One region of the Ruegeria sp. CL3 genome, then DNA from elsewhere that is predicted to be linked to it. Evidence: riboswitches for the same ligand, from Rfam matches in the RefSeq annotation. Region 1 holds a riboswitch; each other region holds the start of a gene.

What was found. Region 1 has a riboswitch for cobalamin ahead of ACR0NO_RS11905 (DUF1636 domain-containing protein). Riboswitches for the same ligand answer to the same signal wherever they lie in the genome.
Region 2: linked by a shared signal. The riboswitch ahead of nrdH (glutaredoxin-like protein NrdH) and the one ahead of ACR0NO_RS11905 (DUF1636 domain-containing protein) in region 1 are both predicted to bind cobalamin.
Region 3: linked by a shared signal. The riboswitch ahead of ACR0NO_RS16150 (DUF1636 family protein) and the one ahead of ACR0NO_RS11905 (DUF1636 domain-containing protein) in region 1 are both predicted to bind cobalamin.

What each region holds. Positions count from the first base shown of each region.
Region 1 covers NZ_JBQFPT010000007.1:64,079-69,203, reverse strand. The annotation lists gene ACR0NO_RS11920 (hypothetical protein) at 1-850, opposite strand, end outside; gene ACR0NO_RS11915 (hypothetical protein) at 870-1,280, opposite strand; gene ACR0NO_RS11910 (NAD(P)-dependent oxidoreductase) at 1,439-2,509, opposite strand; cobalamin riboswitch at 2,536-2,739, shown strand; gene ACR0NO_RS11905 (DUF1636 domain-containing protein) at 2,823-3,203, shown strand; gene cobW (cobalamin biosynthesis protein CobW) at 3,200-4,255, shown strand; gene cobN (cobaltochelatase subunit CobN) at 4,261-5,125, shown strand, end outside.
Region 2 covers NZ_JBQFPT010000002.1:190,235-195,359, forward strand. The annotation lists gene ACR0NO_RS03255 (DEAD/DEAH box helicase) at 1-941, shown strand, start outside; cobalamin riboswitch at 1,030-1,221, shown strand; gene nrdH (glutaredoxin-like protein NrdH) at 1,307-1,528, shown strand; gene nrdI (class Ib ribonucleoside-diphosphate reductase assembly flavoprotein NrdI) at 1,544-1,957, shown strand; gene nrdE (class 1b ribonucleoside-diphosphate reductase subunit alpha) at 1,939-4,062, shown strand; gene nrdF (class 1b ribonucleoside-diphosphate reductase subunit beta) at 4,075-5,046, shown strand; gene ACR0NO_RS03280 (pyrophosphohydrolase domain-containing protein) at 5,046-5,125, shown strand, end outside.
Region 3 covers NZ_JBQFPT010000010.1:179,497-184,621, reverse strand. The annotation lists gene ACR0NO_RS16170 (carbohydrate kinase family protein) at 1-921, shown strand, start outside; gene ACR0NO_RS16165 (D-lyxose/D-mannose family sugar isomerase) at 940-1,605, shown strand; gene ACR0NO_RS16160 (hypothetical protein) at 1,727-1,948, shown strand; gene ACR0NO_RS16155 (hypothetical protein) at 1,945-2,433, shown strand; cobalamin riboswitch at 2,469-2,672, shown strand; gene ACR0NO_RS16150 (DUF1636 family protein) at 2,779-3,126, shown strand; gene ACR0NO_RS16145 (ABC transporter ATP-binding protein) at 3,123-3,899, shown strand; gene ACR0NO_RS16140 (ABC transporter substrate-binding protein) at 3,912-4,862, shown strand; gene ACR0NO_RS16135 (iron ABC transporter permease) at 4,864-5,125, shown strand, end outside.

The DNA.
Region 1 (5,125 bases):
CTTTAGAAATTAGTGCTGGGAAGTAATAATCCTCAACAGCCTTCTTCAGCTTCTCAAGATCAAGGGAGTCCATCAGGATAAGAATGTCGGTCCCTTTAACCTTGTCATTTCGGCTCAGGTCGACTCCAAAAATCTCGGAAACATTGTCCCACATTTCTGCCGCGGCATCATCTTCATATGGAGCTGCAACGGCGCTGTCGGTACTGGATGGCGCGCCGAAATATGCAAAACCACCGTAGTTGTCGCCTTTGTATTCATGCTTTGGATAAACGCCAGCACCCATCAGACGGCGCTGCACGCCTTCGCTATCTTCGCTAGCATCAAACACAGAATGATAGATAACTGTGTTGATATTTGAACTCTTAGCGTAAGTCGTCTTGCCCAAGCCGTACGAGCCGCCCGAGTTTGCATCTTCGTCAGCCTTATCATCTAAGTTAAGAGCACAAACCAAGCGAGCAAAGTGATCTCCGCGCTCATACCTGTCCCACTTACCCCCCAAGCCGCAGGTGTTGTAATCTCGAATTAGCAACGCCGAGAGTGTCTCGCCGTTCAGAAATTCCTCTAGGCTCTTCGCAAAGAGGTTGTTTCTCTTTTCTTTTTTGAAAATCTCAAGGCGGGGCTCCAGCAAATCGCGGAACTTGAACAGCTCAAGCAGCTTCTCTTTGTTGTCACCGCTGGCGGTCAGCTTCTGAAAAACCAACTGCGTGACGCCTTTTTCTTTTCGCCCGGCATCCATTGAGTTCTGCCCACCCTCACGAGCCGCAACCTCTTCGGGAGAGAACTCTCGATGATCATATGCAGTGAGAAAGCCTCCCGTATGGATGGGGTTTTTTCCATCCATCAAGTTCATTTCCCAAACGCTTTTCAACTCACTCACCACTATCTTTTCCTCCCAGATGGAACCCGCTGTCGCCATCGCGCTTAAGACCGATTTCAAACGCCGCCTTGGCGCTTTCGGTCTCCCGCCTTATCGCTTGAAAAATCTGCCGCACGTCTTCCGGTGAGTACTCATAGTGACTCCGATTCGATAGCTTTGAAATCGAACGAAGCATCGATATTGCCTTCGTCACGCGCGCTTCCGCTAAACGCTGAAATCGATCCGACTTTGTTTCCATATCTGATCCATAACTGCTCGTGACGATCAAGATGATATGATCTGCTACGCAATTCAAGGCGTTTGTTGTAATAATCGCAAAATACGATGATATTTTCAATTTGCTATACACTGTGTTCAGCAATTGGAAACAGAACGACACTCGGAAATTGAGTGATGGAATCATGTACACATTTTTGTACACGGACTATAATTTGTGTTCTTTACCATTATTTTAATACATTTTTTTTGATATACACCTATTGCAAATCCGTGTACACCGGTTCGATTCCGGTACTCGCCTCCACATCCCCTTCCTCTAAATACCGCCTCCGGAAATCAGTTTCAGGAGGAACGCCCCTGAGGCACAACCTCGTACCCTGGTTCTTCCGGCTCATCGTCTTGCATTTCCGTAGGAAAACCCGGTGCGCGGATGTCCAAACCCGTGGCCTCTTCAAGGCGTTTGATGATGTTTGGCGACAGCTCACGCTCGCCAAACCGGGCGATGCCATCCTCAAATATCTTGATCATCACCGGATTGATTTCCAGCGGAACACCGGCGCGGTCGGCGACGTCCTGAAACAGGCCGATATCCTTTTTCACCAAATCCATCGTAAACGAAATATCGCGCGAACCGTTCAGGATCACCTGGCTTTCGGTTTCGTGCACGAACGATGTCCCCGACGAGATTTTGATGGCCTCATAGGTGGTGTTCAAATCCATCCCGGCGGCCTTGGCGGTGACCAACGCTTCAGCACAAGTGATTAGGTTGGCCGTGGCTAGATAATTGGTCAGTACCTTCAGAACCGAGGCCGAGCCGAGCTCTCCGGTGTGCAGAACGCGCCGCCCCATGGTGGTCAGGAAAGGCAAAATACGCTCGAACGTATCGCGATCGCAGCCAGCGAAGATTGAGATATTGCCCGTCGCCGCGCGGTGACAGCCACCCGAAACAGGGCAATCGACTGCGGCCCCTCCGCGCTCCAGAACCAATGCCCCCAATCGCTTGACCTCAGCCTCGTCGGTGGTGGACATCTCCATCCAAATCTTACCTGGACCAACCTCTGGCAACATCTCTTGCATCACCGCGTCCGAGGCCGCTGGCGACGGCAGGCAGGTTATCACGGCATCGCAATCGCGCATCATCTGGGCCGGGTTTTTAGCCGCTTTGGCCCCCTGCGCGACAAAACCCTCAACCAGATCGGAACTCAGGTCATGAACCGTCAGGTCGATTCCATTGCGCAGCAATGACCCTGACAGCTTGCCGCCCACATTCCCAAGCCCGATAAAACCTACTTTCATGGATTTCGCCTCCGTTTGCGATTTGAGGCCATGCGACCATGCATCAGCGCCCTGTTCATGCCGCCTAGCGACGCTGGCAGGTCGCTTTTCAACGTGCCGCAGCGGTCTGAGCTGCATCGCGCTTGACAAGCTGCGGGTGCGTGCCGCATGAGCCTCATGTTGGTGTCTGTGAGAACAGATGAAAAGGGAATGCGTCAACGGGTTTTCCGCCAAACGCAGCCGCCCCCGCGACCGTGACCGGAGAGGGTGCCCAAGCCACTGGCGCAAAGCCGGGAAGGCGGGACATCCGACAGAGGACGCCTCTGACATCCGCAAGCCGGGAGACCTGCCAGCGCCCGAAGATGAAACCGGACGGGGTGTTCCGGTGTCGGGTCAAGGGACCCGCATGAAACCCCGTCCCCCACGATGAGGATTTGGGGGGATGAGAGACATGACCGAGACCGCTCCGGTCGAATTGCTGGTTTGCACCACCTGTCGTCGCGGGCTGCCCGTTGAAGACGACGCGAAACGCCCCGGCACCCTGTTGCACAAGGCGCTTGAACAGGCGGAGCTGCCGGAAGGGATTACCCTTAAAGCCGTGGAATGCTTGTCGAACTGCAACGAGGGCTGTTCCATCGTGCTGCGCGGCGGCCCGGATCGCTGGACCTTCGTCTATGAGCACCTGAACGAAACCGACCATGTCGACGTGATCGTTGACGGCGCCACCAAGTACCTCGCGACCGAGGACGGCTTGGTCAAATGGCGTGAGCGCCCTGAACATTTCCGCAAAAACTGCGCAGCCCGCATTCCCCCGATTGGAGCCCTGAAATGAGCAACTTGGAAAAACTCCCCGTCACCGTGATCACTGGCTTCTTGGGCTCGGGCAAGACGACTCTGGTTAAACACCTGATGCAGAACCCGCAGGGCAAGCGTCTGGCCGTTGTGGTCAACGAATTTGGAGATGTTGGCGTCGATGGCGACATCCTGAAATCCTGCGCCATCCCCGATTGCCCGGCGGAAAACATCATGGAACTGGCGAACGGTTGTATCTGCTGCACCGTGGCCGACGACTTCATCCCGACTATCGAAGCCCTGATGGCGCTGGAGCCGCGCCCTGATCACATACTGATCGAAACTTCCGGCCTCGCCCTGCCTAAGCCGCTGCTGAAGGCGTTCGACTGGCCCGATATCCGATCGAAAATCACCGTCGATGGCGTGATCGCGCTGGCCGATGCCGAGGCTGTCGCCGCTGGTCGCTTTGCGCCGAATGTCGAAGCCGTGGACGCTCAGCGCCTGGCCGATGACTCGATCGACCATGAAACGCCCTTGTCCGAGGTGTTCGAGGATCAGATTTCCTGCGCCGACATCATCCTGCTGACCAAGCCTGATCTGGCCGGTCCCGAAGGCGTGGCCGAAGCGAAAAAGATCATCGCCGCCGAGGCCCCTCGCCCGCTACCCGTTGTCGAAGTGGCCGAAGGCGCCGTGGACGTCCGCGTTGTTCTTGGTCTGGAAGCGGCTGCTGAAGATGACATGGACGCCCGTCCATCGCATCACGACGGTCACCACGATCACGAGCATGACGATTTCGAAAGTATCATCGTTGATCTGCCGGAACAGTCCGACCCTGCCGATCTGGTCGCCAAGATCGAACGTCTGGCCAATGAGCTGAACATCCTGCGCGTCAAAGGCTATGCCGCTGTTCAAGGCAAACCGATGCGCCTGCTGGTGCAGGCCGTTGGTGCCCGTGTGCGTCATCAATACGATCGCCCGTGGGGACCCGGCGAAGAGCGCCGCTCGCGCATGGTGGTGATCGCCGAGCATGACGACATCAAAGAAGCAGAAATCCGCGAAATCCTCGCGGGTGTAACCGAGGCCGCCGAGTAAGACCCATGCACGTCGTCTTCCGCGAAAGCCACGGGTTAGAAGAAGCGGAAACCCCAACCGATCTGGGCCAAAGCCCGGCGGATCTGGTGGTGCTGTCCTTTTCGGACAGCGACCTTGGCGCTTTTGCGGCGGGCTGGCATCGTGGTGGCGGGCCGGAGGGTCGGATGCCGACGATGCGGTTGGCCAACCTGACGGCTTTGAAGCATCCGCTGTCGGTCGATACTTACGTCGAACAGACGTTGGAGGGGGCCAAGGGCATCCTGATCCGCCTGATCGGCGGCGTGCCTTACTGGTCCTACGGGTTGCAGCAGGTTCTGTCGCTGGCGCAGGCCAAAGGGATCGCGCTGGCCGTCCTGCCCGCCGACGGGCGTGAGGATACGCGGCTGGATGAGTATTCCACCCTGCCCGTCTCGACCCTGCGCCGTCTGGCACATCTTTGCGACACCGGCGGTGAAGTCGCGGCACAGGCCGCTTTGGCGCAGATGGCATTGGCGGCGGGGCTTTACGCCGGCCCGGTTATGGGGGCCAAAACTCTGCCCGAATCCGGCGCGTGGTGTCCTGATCGCGGCGTGATCCCGGTTGAGACTGCCTTTGCGGGCGACGCAAAACGTATCGTCGTCACCTTCTATCGGGCCTATTTGACCTCGGCGGACACGGCCCCTGTCGCCACCGTGATCCGCAGCTTGCGGGGTCGCGGGTTTGAGGCGGTGGGCCTCTTCGCCCCCTCCCTCAAAGCTCCTGCTGCCGCTGAATGGCTGCGTGACAACATCGTCACGCTGAAACCTTCGGCGATCATCAATGCCACCTCCTTCTCGGGCAAAGGCGCGTCGGGTACATCCCCTTTGGACGCGGCGGGCGTGCCCGTGTTTC
Region 2 (5,125 bases), on a different contig from region 1:
CGGAACTGCCGAACAGCCATGAAACGCTGCTGCACCGCTCGGGCCGAACCGGACGCGCCGGGCGCAAAGGCGTCAGCGCGCTGATCGTGCCGCCCGCATCGTTCAAAAAGGCGCAACGCCTGTTGAAATTCGCCAAGCTGACTGCCGATTGGGGGTCTGCGCCCTCAGCCGATGAGGTTCAGGCGCAGGACATGCAGCGGATGTTCAGCTCGGATGATTGGACCGTGGATGTGACCGAGGGCGAAAGTGCTCTGATTGATGATCTGGTCTCGCGCTTTTCACCGCAGCAACTGGCGGCGGCCTATCTGCGTCAATACGGGCGCAAACACTCCGCCCCGGAGGAGCTAAGCGACACGCCGGATGCAGCACCAAAGCCGAACGTCCCCTTTGGCCCAAGCGTGTGGTTTTCGCTGTCGGAGGGGCACAACGAAAACGCCTCGCCGCGCTATCTGCTGCCCATGTTGTGCAAGGCGGGCAAGATCACCAAAGACGATATCGGCGCGATCCGCATTGCCGACACCGAAAGCTATATCGAGATTCGCGAAAGCAGTGTCGAAGGTTTCCTGAAGGCCATCGGCCCCGAGATGACCGTCGAAGGCACCAAGACCCTCGTGCAACTAGACGCGCCGCCCGCCTTTTCCGGTGGTGGCCGCAAAGGTCTCAAGCGCGACTTCAAGGGCAAGAAGCGCCCCGAACGTGCTGAACGTCCGGCCCGCGCGGCTGAGCCCCAGCCCGCAAAACCGCGCCGGAAATCGGCCGAGAAACCCAAACCCGAAACGCGGCCCAAACGGGATGAGGCCCCCTCGGGCGATCAGCACAAGAAGCCCGCGCGCCGTCCGAAAGGCCCGCCTCCGCCCAAAGGCAAGCCAAGCAGCAAGAAAAACCGCGCACGTGCGGCTGCGATGAAGGGTGGCAACGCAGTGCCCAAGCGGAAAAAGTAAACCGCCTTAGCGCCCGCGGCAGGTTGTGCAAGCGAAGAAATTTTTGTTCTTCGCTACACCATATATTGACAACACGCCACCACCAACCCCAATATGGTGTTGCTTCGGTTCTTTCGATTCCTGTTGAAAGCTAAGAGGGAAACCGGTGAAAAACCGGCGCTGCCCCCGCAACTGTAAGCGGATAGTTCGGCTGAATACGCCACTGAAAGCGAGCTTTTGGGAAGGCCAGTCCGAACATCAATCCGCGAGCCAGGAGACCTGCCGTAAGCAAAGAAAGAAAACCGCGAACGGAGGGTTCGGGGGCGTGTTCAGGGTTCATTTTGCCCGCAGCGTCCTCGGCATTCATTAAAAGGACAGAGGACGACATGAGCATTACCGTATATTCCAAACCCGCATGCGTACAATGCACCGCCACCACCCGCGCGCTGGATGCAAAAGGCATCACCTATGACGTCATCGATCTGACCCAGGACGACAGCGCCATGACCCATGTGACCGAGCTGGGCTATCGTCAGGCCCCTGTCGTTGTGGCAGGCAGTGATCACTGGTCGGGTTTCCGCCCGGACATGATCGCCCAACTGGCCTGACCCATGACCACGCCGATCCCGGCGCTGGTCTATTTCTCATCGAAATCCGGAAACACCCACCGCTTTGTCTCGCGGCTGGGCCTCACCTCTTTCCGCATTCCGAATGGAATGGACCCGCTGCCTGACCCCGGACACTCCTACGTGCTGATCAGCCCCACCTATGCCGATGGCGAAGGGCGCGGGGCGGTTCCGAAACAGGTGATCCGGTTTCTGAACGACCCGGACAGACGCGCCGGGATCGTTGGAGTGATCGGCACAGGAAACCGCAATTTCGGTGCGACCTACGCTTTGGCCGGTCGCATCATCGCCCAGAAATGCAACGTACCGCTGCTCTATACGTTTGAGCTGGCCGGAACAGAGACCGACATCGCCCGCGTCCGCGCCGGGCTGGAAAAACTAGGGAGAAACCTATGCTCGACAGCAGCGTAAACGAGCAGGACTACCACGCGTTGAACGCGATGCTGAACCTCTACGATGGTGAGGGGAAGATCCGGTTCGATGCCGATCGTATGGCCGCGCGGCAGTATTTCCTGCAGCACGTGAACCAGAACACCGTGTTCTTCCACTCGCTGGACGAAAAGCTCGGGTATCTGGTTTCCGAGGGCTACTACGAAGAGGCCGTTCTGGACCAGTATTCCAAGAACTTCATGCGGAAGATCTGGGATGCGGCCTATGCCAAGAAGTTCCGGTTCCCGACCTTTCTGGGCGCGTTCAAATATTACACCTCTTATACGCTGAAAACCCGTGACGGGCAGCGGTTCCTGGAACGTTATGAGGACCGCGTCGTCATGACCGCACTGGCGCTGGCACGCGGTGATGAGGCGCTGGCCCTGTCTTTCATGGAGGAAATCCTCGACGGTCGCTTCCAGCCCGCCACGCCCACCTTCCTGAACGCCGGGAAAGCCTCACGCGGGGAGTTGATCTCGTGCTTCCTGCTTCGGCTTGAGGACAATATGGAGAGCATCGGGCGCGGCATCAACTCGGCCCTGCAACTGTCCAAGCGCGGTGGTGGTGTGGCGCTGCTGCTGACCAATATCCGCGAGCACGGCGCACCGATCAAAGGGATCGAGAACCAGTCCTCGGGCGTGATCCCGGTGATGAAACTGCTAGAGGACAGCTTCTCTTACGCCAACCAGCTGGGTGCGCGGCAAGGCGCAGGTGCGGTGTATCTGAACGCACACCACCCGGACATCATGCGCTTTCTCGACACCAAGCGCGAAAACGCGGATGAGAAAATCCGTATCAAAACGCTGAGCCTTGGCGTGGTGATCCCTGACATCACTTTCGAGCTGGCGAAGAAAAACGCGGATATGTACCTGTTCTCGCCTCATGACGTAGAAAAGGTCTATGGCGTGCCGTTCTCGGAAATCTCGGTGACGGAGAAGTATCACGAGATGGTCGATGACAAGCGAATCCGCAAATCCAAGGTCAATGCGCGTGAGTTCTTCCAGACCGTTGCAGAGATTCAGTTCGAATCCGGTTACCCCTACGTGATGTTCGAAGACACGGTGAACCGGATGAACCCCATTGCGGGCCGGATCAACATGTCGAACCTGTGTTCCGAGATTTTGCAGGTCAATGAAGCGTCTGAGTTCAACGATGACCTCAGCTATTCCCATCTGGGCACGGATATCTCCTGCAACCTCGGCTCGCTGAACATTGCCAAGACGATGGATAGCAGCGATCTGGGTCGTACTGTCGGCGCTGCGATCCGCGCGCTGACGGCGGTGTCCGAGATGTCGGCAATCGACTCGGTCCCATCGGTGCGTCGGGGCAATGATGAGAGCCACGCAATTGGTCTGGGACAGATGAACCTGCACGGCTTCCTCGCCCGCGAGCACATCCACTATGGCTCGCCTGAGGGGGTCGAGTTCACATCCGTGTATTTCGCGGCCATAGCCTATCACGCGATCCGCACCTCCTGCGAACTGGCGCAGGAACGCAAGGCGTCGTTTAAGGGGTTCGAGACCTCCGACTACGCCTCGGGCACATTCTTCGACAAATATACCACCCGTGACTGGCTTCCCGAAAGCGATCGGGTGAAGGCTCTGTTCGACGGCGTGACCCTACCCACAAGCGACGACTGGGCAGAGTTGAAGGCCGATGTGATGAAACACGGCCTCTATAACCGCAACCTTCAGGCGGTGCCGCCCACCGGATCGATCAGCTATATCAACAACTCGACTTCTTCGATTCACCCCATCGTTTCGAAGATCGAAATCCGTAAAGAGGGCAAGATCGGTCGCGTCTACTATCCGGCGGCTTTCATGAACAATGACAACCTCGAATACTACCGCGATGCCTATGAGATCGGCCCCGAAGCGCTGATCGACACCTATGCGGCGGCGACCGAACACGTCGATCAAGGCCTGTCGCTGACCCTATTCTTCCCGGCTGAGGCGACGACACGCGACATTAACCGCGCGCAGATCTACGCGTGGAAGAAAGGCATCAAAACCATTTATTATGTGCGTCTGCGCCAGGAGGCCCTTGAAGGGACCGAGGTGCAGGGCTGCGTATCCTGCTCGCTGTAAGGGGCCACTGACATGAAAGACATGATCCAAACCAAGATCCCCCGCGCCATCAACTGGAACCGGCTGGAGGATGACAAGGACCTTGAGGTCTGGAACCGCCTGACGGTCAATTTCTGGCTTCCCGAAAAGGTGCCGCTGTCCAATGATATCCAAAGCTGGGCGACACTGACGGACCATGAAAAGCAGCTGACCATCCGCGTATTCACCGGCCTGACCCTGCTGGACACGATCCAGAACACGGTCGGTGCCCCTGCCCTGATGCCGGATGCCGTAACCCCGCACGAAGAGGCGGTGCTGACCAACATCGCCTTTATGGAGGCGGTACACGCGCGCAGCTATTCCTCGATCTTCTCGACGCTCTGTTCGACCAAAGAGATCGACGAGGCGTTCCGCTGGTCCGAAGAAAACCCGCATCTGCAGGCCAAGGCCGAGGCGATCCTGAACACATACGCTCCGGGCAATGACCCGCTGAAACGCAAGATCGCTTCGGTGTTTCTGGAAAGCTTCCTATTTTACTCCGGCTTCTACCTGCCGATGTACTGGTCCAGCCGCGCCAAGCTGACCAACACCGCCGACCTGATACGCCTAATCATTCGGGACGAAGCCGTTCATGGCTATTACATCGGCTATAAATTCCAGCGCGGCTACGAGAAGCTCTCTGAGGCCGAACAGCAGGAGTTGAAGGACTATGCCTTTGGCTTGATGTTCGAACTTTACGGGATCGAGAACCAATACACCGAGGAACTCTATGACGAGCTCGGCCTGACCGAGGACGTGAAGGTCTTCCTCCACTACAACGCTAACAAGGCGCTGCAAAACCTCGGGTTCGAGGCCCTTTTCCCGCCGGAAGTCTCCGAGGTGAACCCGGCGATTCTGGCCGCCCTCAGCCCGGATAGCGAGAACCACGACTTCTTCTCGGGCTCGGGCTCCTCCTATGTCATCGGCAAAGCAGTTGCGACCGAGGACGAGGATTGGGATTTCTGATGGCAAAGGACACTCTGACCATCGTTCGGGACTGGCACGAAGCCTTTGACGTTCCGGTCGTGGATACGCCCGCGATCCC
Region 3 (5,125 bases), on a different contig from region 1:
CTGTGTTGTGGTGAAGCCCTGATCGACATGATTGCCGAACCGACCCTGTCAGGGTGGGACGGTTTTGTTCCCCATTCTGGCGGAGCTATATTCAATACCTCCATCGCTTTAGGCAGGTTGGGCGCGCCGGTTGGACTGCTGACCGGTCTGTCCTCGGATATGTTCGGGCAGCAATTGGCCGATGACCTGAGGGCCAGCCACGTGGACACGACACATGTGATTGCCTCGGACAGGCCAAGCACGCTGGCGTTTGTTCAACTAAAAGACGGACACGCGACATACACGTTTGTCGATGAAAACACTGCGGGTCGGATGCTACGTGCAGAGGATATGCCGCGCCAACTCCCCGCGGTTTCAGCGCTGTATTTTGGTGGCATCAGCCTTGCCTGTGAGCCCTGCGCGGATGCCTATGCCGCGATGCTGGCGCAACATGGCGCGAACTGTGCTGTGATGTTGGACCCCAATATCCGACCCGGTTTCATACAGGATCAGACGCGCTACCGCACGCGGTTGAACCAGATGATCGAACAGGCCGATATCGTCAAAGTCTCGGATGAGGATCTGGACTGGATCATCCCCGGCCCGGAAAACCACGATCAGAAAGTCCCTTTGCTGCTTCAAGCAGGCCCCTCCGCGGTCATCGTCACCCGTGGGAGTGAGGGCGCCTCGGGCTACCTGGCCAACGGTGCTGTGGTCTCAGTCCCTGTCAAACCGGTGCAAGTTGTTGATACGGTTGGCGCGGGTGACACGTTCAATGCAGGGGTTTTGGCGTCGCTGGAACGGGCTGGCCAACTGACAAAGTCCGGCTTGAAAGCACTGTCCCCGGATGCGCTACGCGACGCTTTGGCCTTGGGTGCAGAGGTGGCTTCAGTCACCGTCTCGCGCGCCGGAGCAAATCCGCCCTGGTCGCATGAATTATAGCCTTACGAAGAGTCCGAGATGAAACGATCCGAAATCAACCGTATCAAGACCGACGCCCAGGCATTCATCAGTTCATTTGGTGCCGTTCTGCCGCCTTTCGCAGATTGGACACCTGACCAGATGCGCAGCGCCGATGCCGACAGCATCCGTGCCCATGGGCTAGGTTGGGATATCACCGACTACGGTCAAGGCAAGTTCGATGAGCTTGGGTTGTTTCTGTTCACCCTGCGCAACGGTAACGTCAGCGATCTGAGCCGGGGACGCGGTATGCTCTATGCCGAAAAACTGCTGATCTCTCGCGACAAACAGCTATCGCCGATGCATCGCCATATCGTCAAAGCCGAGGACATCATCAACCGTGGGGGCGGCGATCTAGTTATGGAAATCTATGCGTCGGACCCCGATGGCGGTATCGACCGCGACAACGCGGTCACCGTTCCAAGCGATGCCTGCCCTGTCACCATACAGCCCGGAAAGCATCTGCGCCTGAAGCCAGGCCAGAGCGTGACCTTGATGCCCGGCATCTGGCACGCCTTCTGGGCGGAAGGTGGGGATTGCTTGATTGGCGAAGTCTCTACCGTGAATGACGACCGAACGGACAACGTATTCGAAGACCCGATCCCACGCTTTGCAACAATCGAAGAAGATGCAGCGCCGGATTTCCTGTTGGTTGCCGACTACTGACTTCATTGAGAATTTCGCGCTTGTACTTCCCGACTGTTTTTGTCAGTTAACAGCTGACCCAGTCAGATTTCGTTGGAATCATCGCCCGGTCCCATTTTTTGCGACCGAAAGATAACCTGACATGCGAAAATCCCTCGCAGATCTGTTGGCCATGGACGCCGTTGCCAGCCGCCATGGCTGCGCATTGAAACCAAAACTGAGGCAGGCGATCGAGGCTGATCTCAGCTTTTCCGTCCGCGCTGCATCACCGTTTCCTGAAACGCCGGTTGACCCAAACACCCTTCCGCAAAACGTCCACCCTTTGGTCGCACAAGCCCCCAAACCCAATAGGGAACGCGCATGAAACCCTCAGCATTTGACCACACATTGCCCCGCGTCGAATTTGACGGTTTCGAACGCGGTTTGCTGCCTGTCATGCGGCACTTCATCCTAAGCTTAACACAGCCGGAAACGCAGGCGTGGCAACATGCCTTCAAGGTCGCAACCGAACGCTGGGGGCGCGATCAGGGGCTGGTTCTGGCACATCTGGTCTTCAAAGTCGTCAAGGCCACGCTACACACCCGCCCTTTGGGTCTGGCCTTCAACGACCCGCTTTGTGTTGAAACACGGCACGAGCTAAAATGTGACGAAGGCGCCCTGCTGCGGATGCTGCACCACATGCGCCGCGACGAAACTCCGGCAGCGCGCGATGCCTTGAACGAATTGACCGGAGGCTACCCGGACACCCATCTGATACAGGCCGGTTTGACCCTGGCCAGCCAGTTCCCGACCGATGGTGTCGGACCGATCCGACCCGCCCGCAGGCCGACCCTGCGCGTGGTCCCATAGCGCGATTCCGGCGCTTGACAATAGGAGCTTGAGCAGACTAGCTGCTCTGGATGGTTCCCGACGGCCTGTGTCTGAGGGATGAAAATGGGAATACGGTGCGGCCCAAGGGCCAATGCCGTGACTGCCCCCGCAACTGTAAGCGGAGAGCGACGCCACAGAACCACTGGCCCTCAAGGTCGGGAAGGTTGGCCAAGCAACGACCCGCAAGTCAGGAGACCTGCCATCACAGATTAACCAGCCCGGGGCGGGGTGTCCCGGAAGGAGGCTCGATGGCACATCTGCGTGCTGATGCAACTCATGGCTTTTGCCTTCAATCGGCTTTTGTTCAAGTCGGCGATGCGTGCCATGGCTGATCATTTCGTCCTGATATGCGGCACCTGCAATGGGCCGATACCCGCGCGTGAGGCAAAAGAAGCGCTGGACGGCCAGCTGCCCGTGGGGTTCTCGACACGTCTGATCAACTGTATGGCCGGGTGCGACCGCCCGATGACGGTCGGGTTACAGGCCAAGGGCAAGGCGCAATACCTGTTCGGCGACATTCAATCCCCTGCCGATCTGAGCGCTTTGGCCGAGTTCGCCCATCAGTTCCGGGCTAGCGAGGATGGTTGGACCAGCGCCTCGACCCGTCCTTTGGCGCTCTACACCAAAACCCTGTCGCGCATGCCTTGCCTGCCACCGGAGGACACGGCATGAGCTTTCTGGTCGCTGAAAATCTGGAATACTACGCCCTGAACGGCGATGTTCTGCTGCGCGACACCTCGTTCACGCTTGAGGAAGGCGCGATATTGGCCGTTGCCGGCCCGAACGGGGCGGGCAAAACGACGCTGCTTAACCTCTTGTGTGGTGTCGCAAAATTGGCGCTAGGCGATGTGCGTATTCAGGGTCAAAGCCTGCGGAAACTGTCGTCGCTGGAGCGGGCCCGACGGATTGCCGTTGTCGGCCAGCAGGAAATACCCGACGGGCGGCTGCAACTGCGCGATTATGTGGCCCTTGGGCAAATCCCGATCAGGGCCGACAAATCCGCCGAAGCTCTTAAAACGGACCTGCAGCGCGTATTAGACACCACCGAACTGTCCCATCTGGCTGGCAAACAGATGGCAAAGCTGTCCGGCGGAGAGCGCCAGCGCGCTCATATCGCGCGGGCGTTGGCGCAGAACCCCTCGCTGCTGTTTCTGGATGAGCCGACCAACCATCTGGACCCGGATGCCAAGGGGCACATGCTGTCTCTGGTCGCCGAATTGGGCGTGACGGTTGTGATGATCGTCCACGATCTGGTCATGATCCCCGAATTCGCCAGCCACGTCGCCCTGATGAAGAACGCGCAACTGACGGCTTTCGGCCCGGTCGCCGAGGTTCTGACCCCAGACCGCGTGCGCGAGACTTTTGGTGTTGACTATTTGTGTTTCCAGCATGAAGGACGCGTGATCCCCGCGCTGGACATCCGAAAACGAAAGCTTTCATCTTAACAGGAGAGATTGATGAAACTGAAACTCTTGTCCGCTGCGGTCCTCAGCGCACTGGCGGGCGGCGCTGCTGCGCAAGAGATCACCGTCGACAATTGCGGTGAACCTCTGGTGTTCGATAGCAAGCCCGAGCGGATCGTGGTTCATGACATGAACATGACCGACATGGCCTTTGCACTGGGTCTTCAAGACAGCATCGTTGGCCTGACCGGGATCACCGGCTGGTACAAGACCAGCCCCGATTTCGACGCGCAGCGCGGTGACATCCCCGAACTCGCTCCGAAATACCCGACGGTCGAAAACCTCGTCGCGGTCGAACCCGACATGTTCTTCGCCGGTTGGTATTACGGCATGAAACCCGGCGGAGACGTTACCCCTGACACGCTGGAGCCCTTTGGCATCAAGACCATGGTGCTGACCGAAAGCTGCATTCACCTGAACAAAGACCGTCCCGAAGCCAGCATGGACCTGCTGTTTGACGACGTTCTGCGTCTGGGCACGGTCATGCATGTCGAGGACAAGGCGAACGCGCTGGTCTCGGGCTGGAAAGACCAACTGGCCGCGATCGAAGCCAAAACCGCCGATCTGGAAAAACCCCGCGTCTTCCTGCTGGACGGCCCGGCCGATGCGCCCTTTACCGCAGGCAAATATGCCATTCCCGACGCGATGATCGCAGCGGCTGGCGGCGTCAACGTCACCCATGACATGGACACTAGCTGGGGCCGCACCTCGTGGGAGGCTGTCGCCGCCTCGAACCCCGAATTCCTTGTTCTGCTGGACTACCAAACGGGCAATGGCGCGGCAGATACGTTTAAGTTCCTGCAGGAACATCCGGTGATGTCGCAGACCGATGCAGTCAAGAACGAGCGCTGGATCGGCCTGCGCTACGAAGAGCTGACACCGGGACCGGCAAACATCGAAGCGATCCAGAAGATGGCAACGGCGATGCACCGGGGTAACAGCTGAGATGACGAAGACGGGCCAGGCGGTCCTGCTGGGGGCGGTCATTCTGACCGCCCTTTTGCTGCTGTCGACGATCTATGGCACCACCCCGATCCCCTTGGCCGAGGTTTTCACCGCGATTGGGCTGGGGACTGGCGTGACTGAGGGCGACATGTCCCCTCTGCACCGGATCGTCTTTGACCTGCGCCTGCCCCGCGCGTTGTTTGCGGCGGTGATTGGAGCCGGGCTTGGTGTTGTCGGCGTCGTTTTGCAAACGACAACGCGCA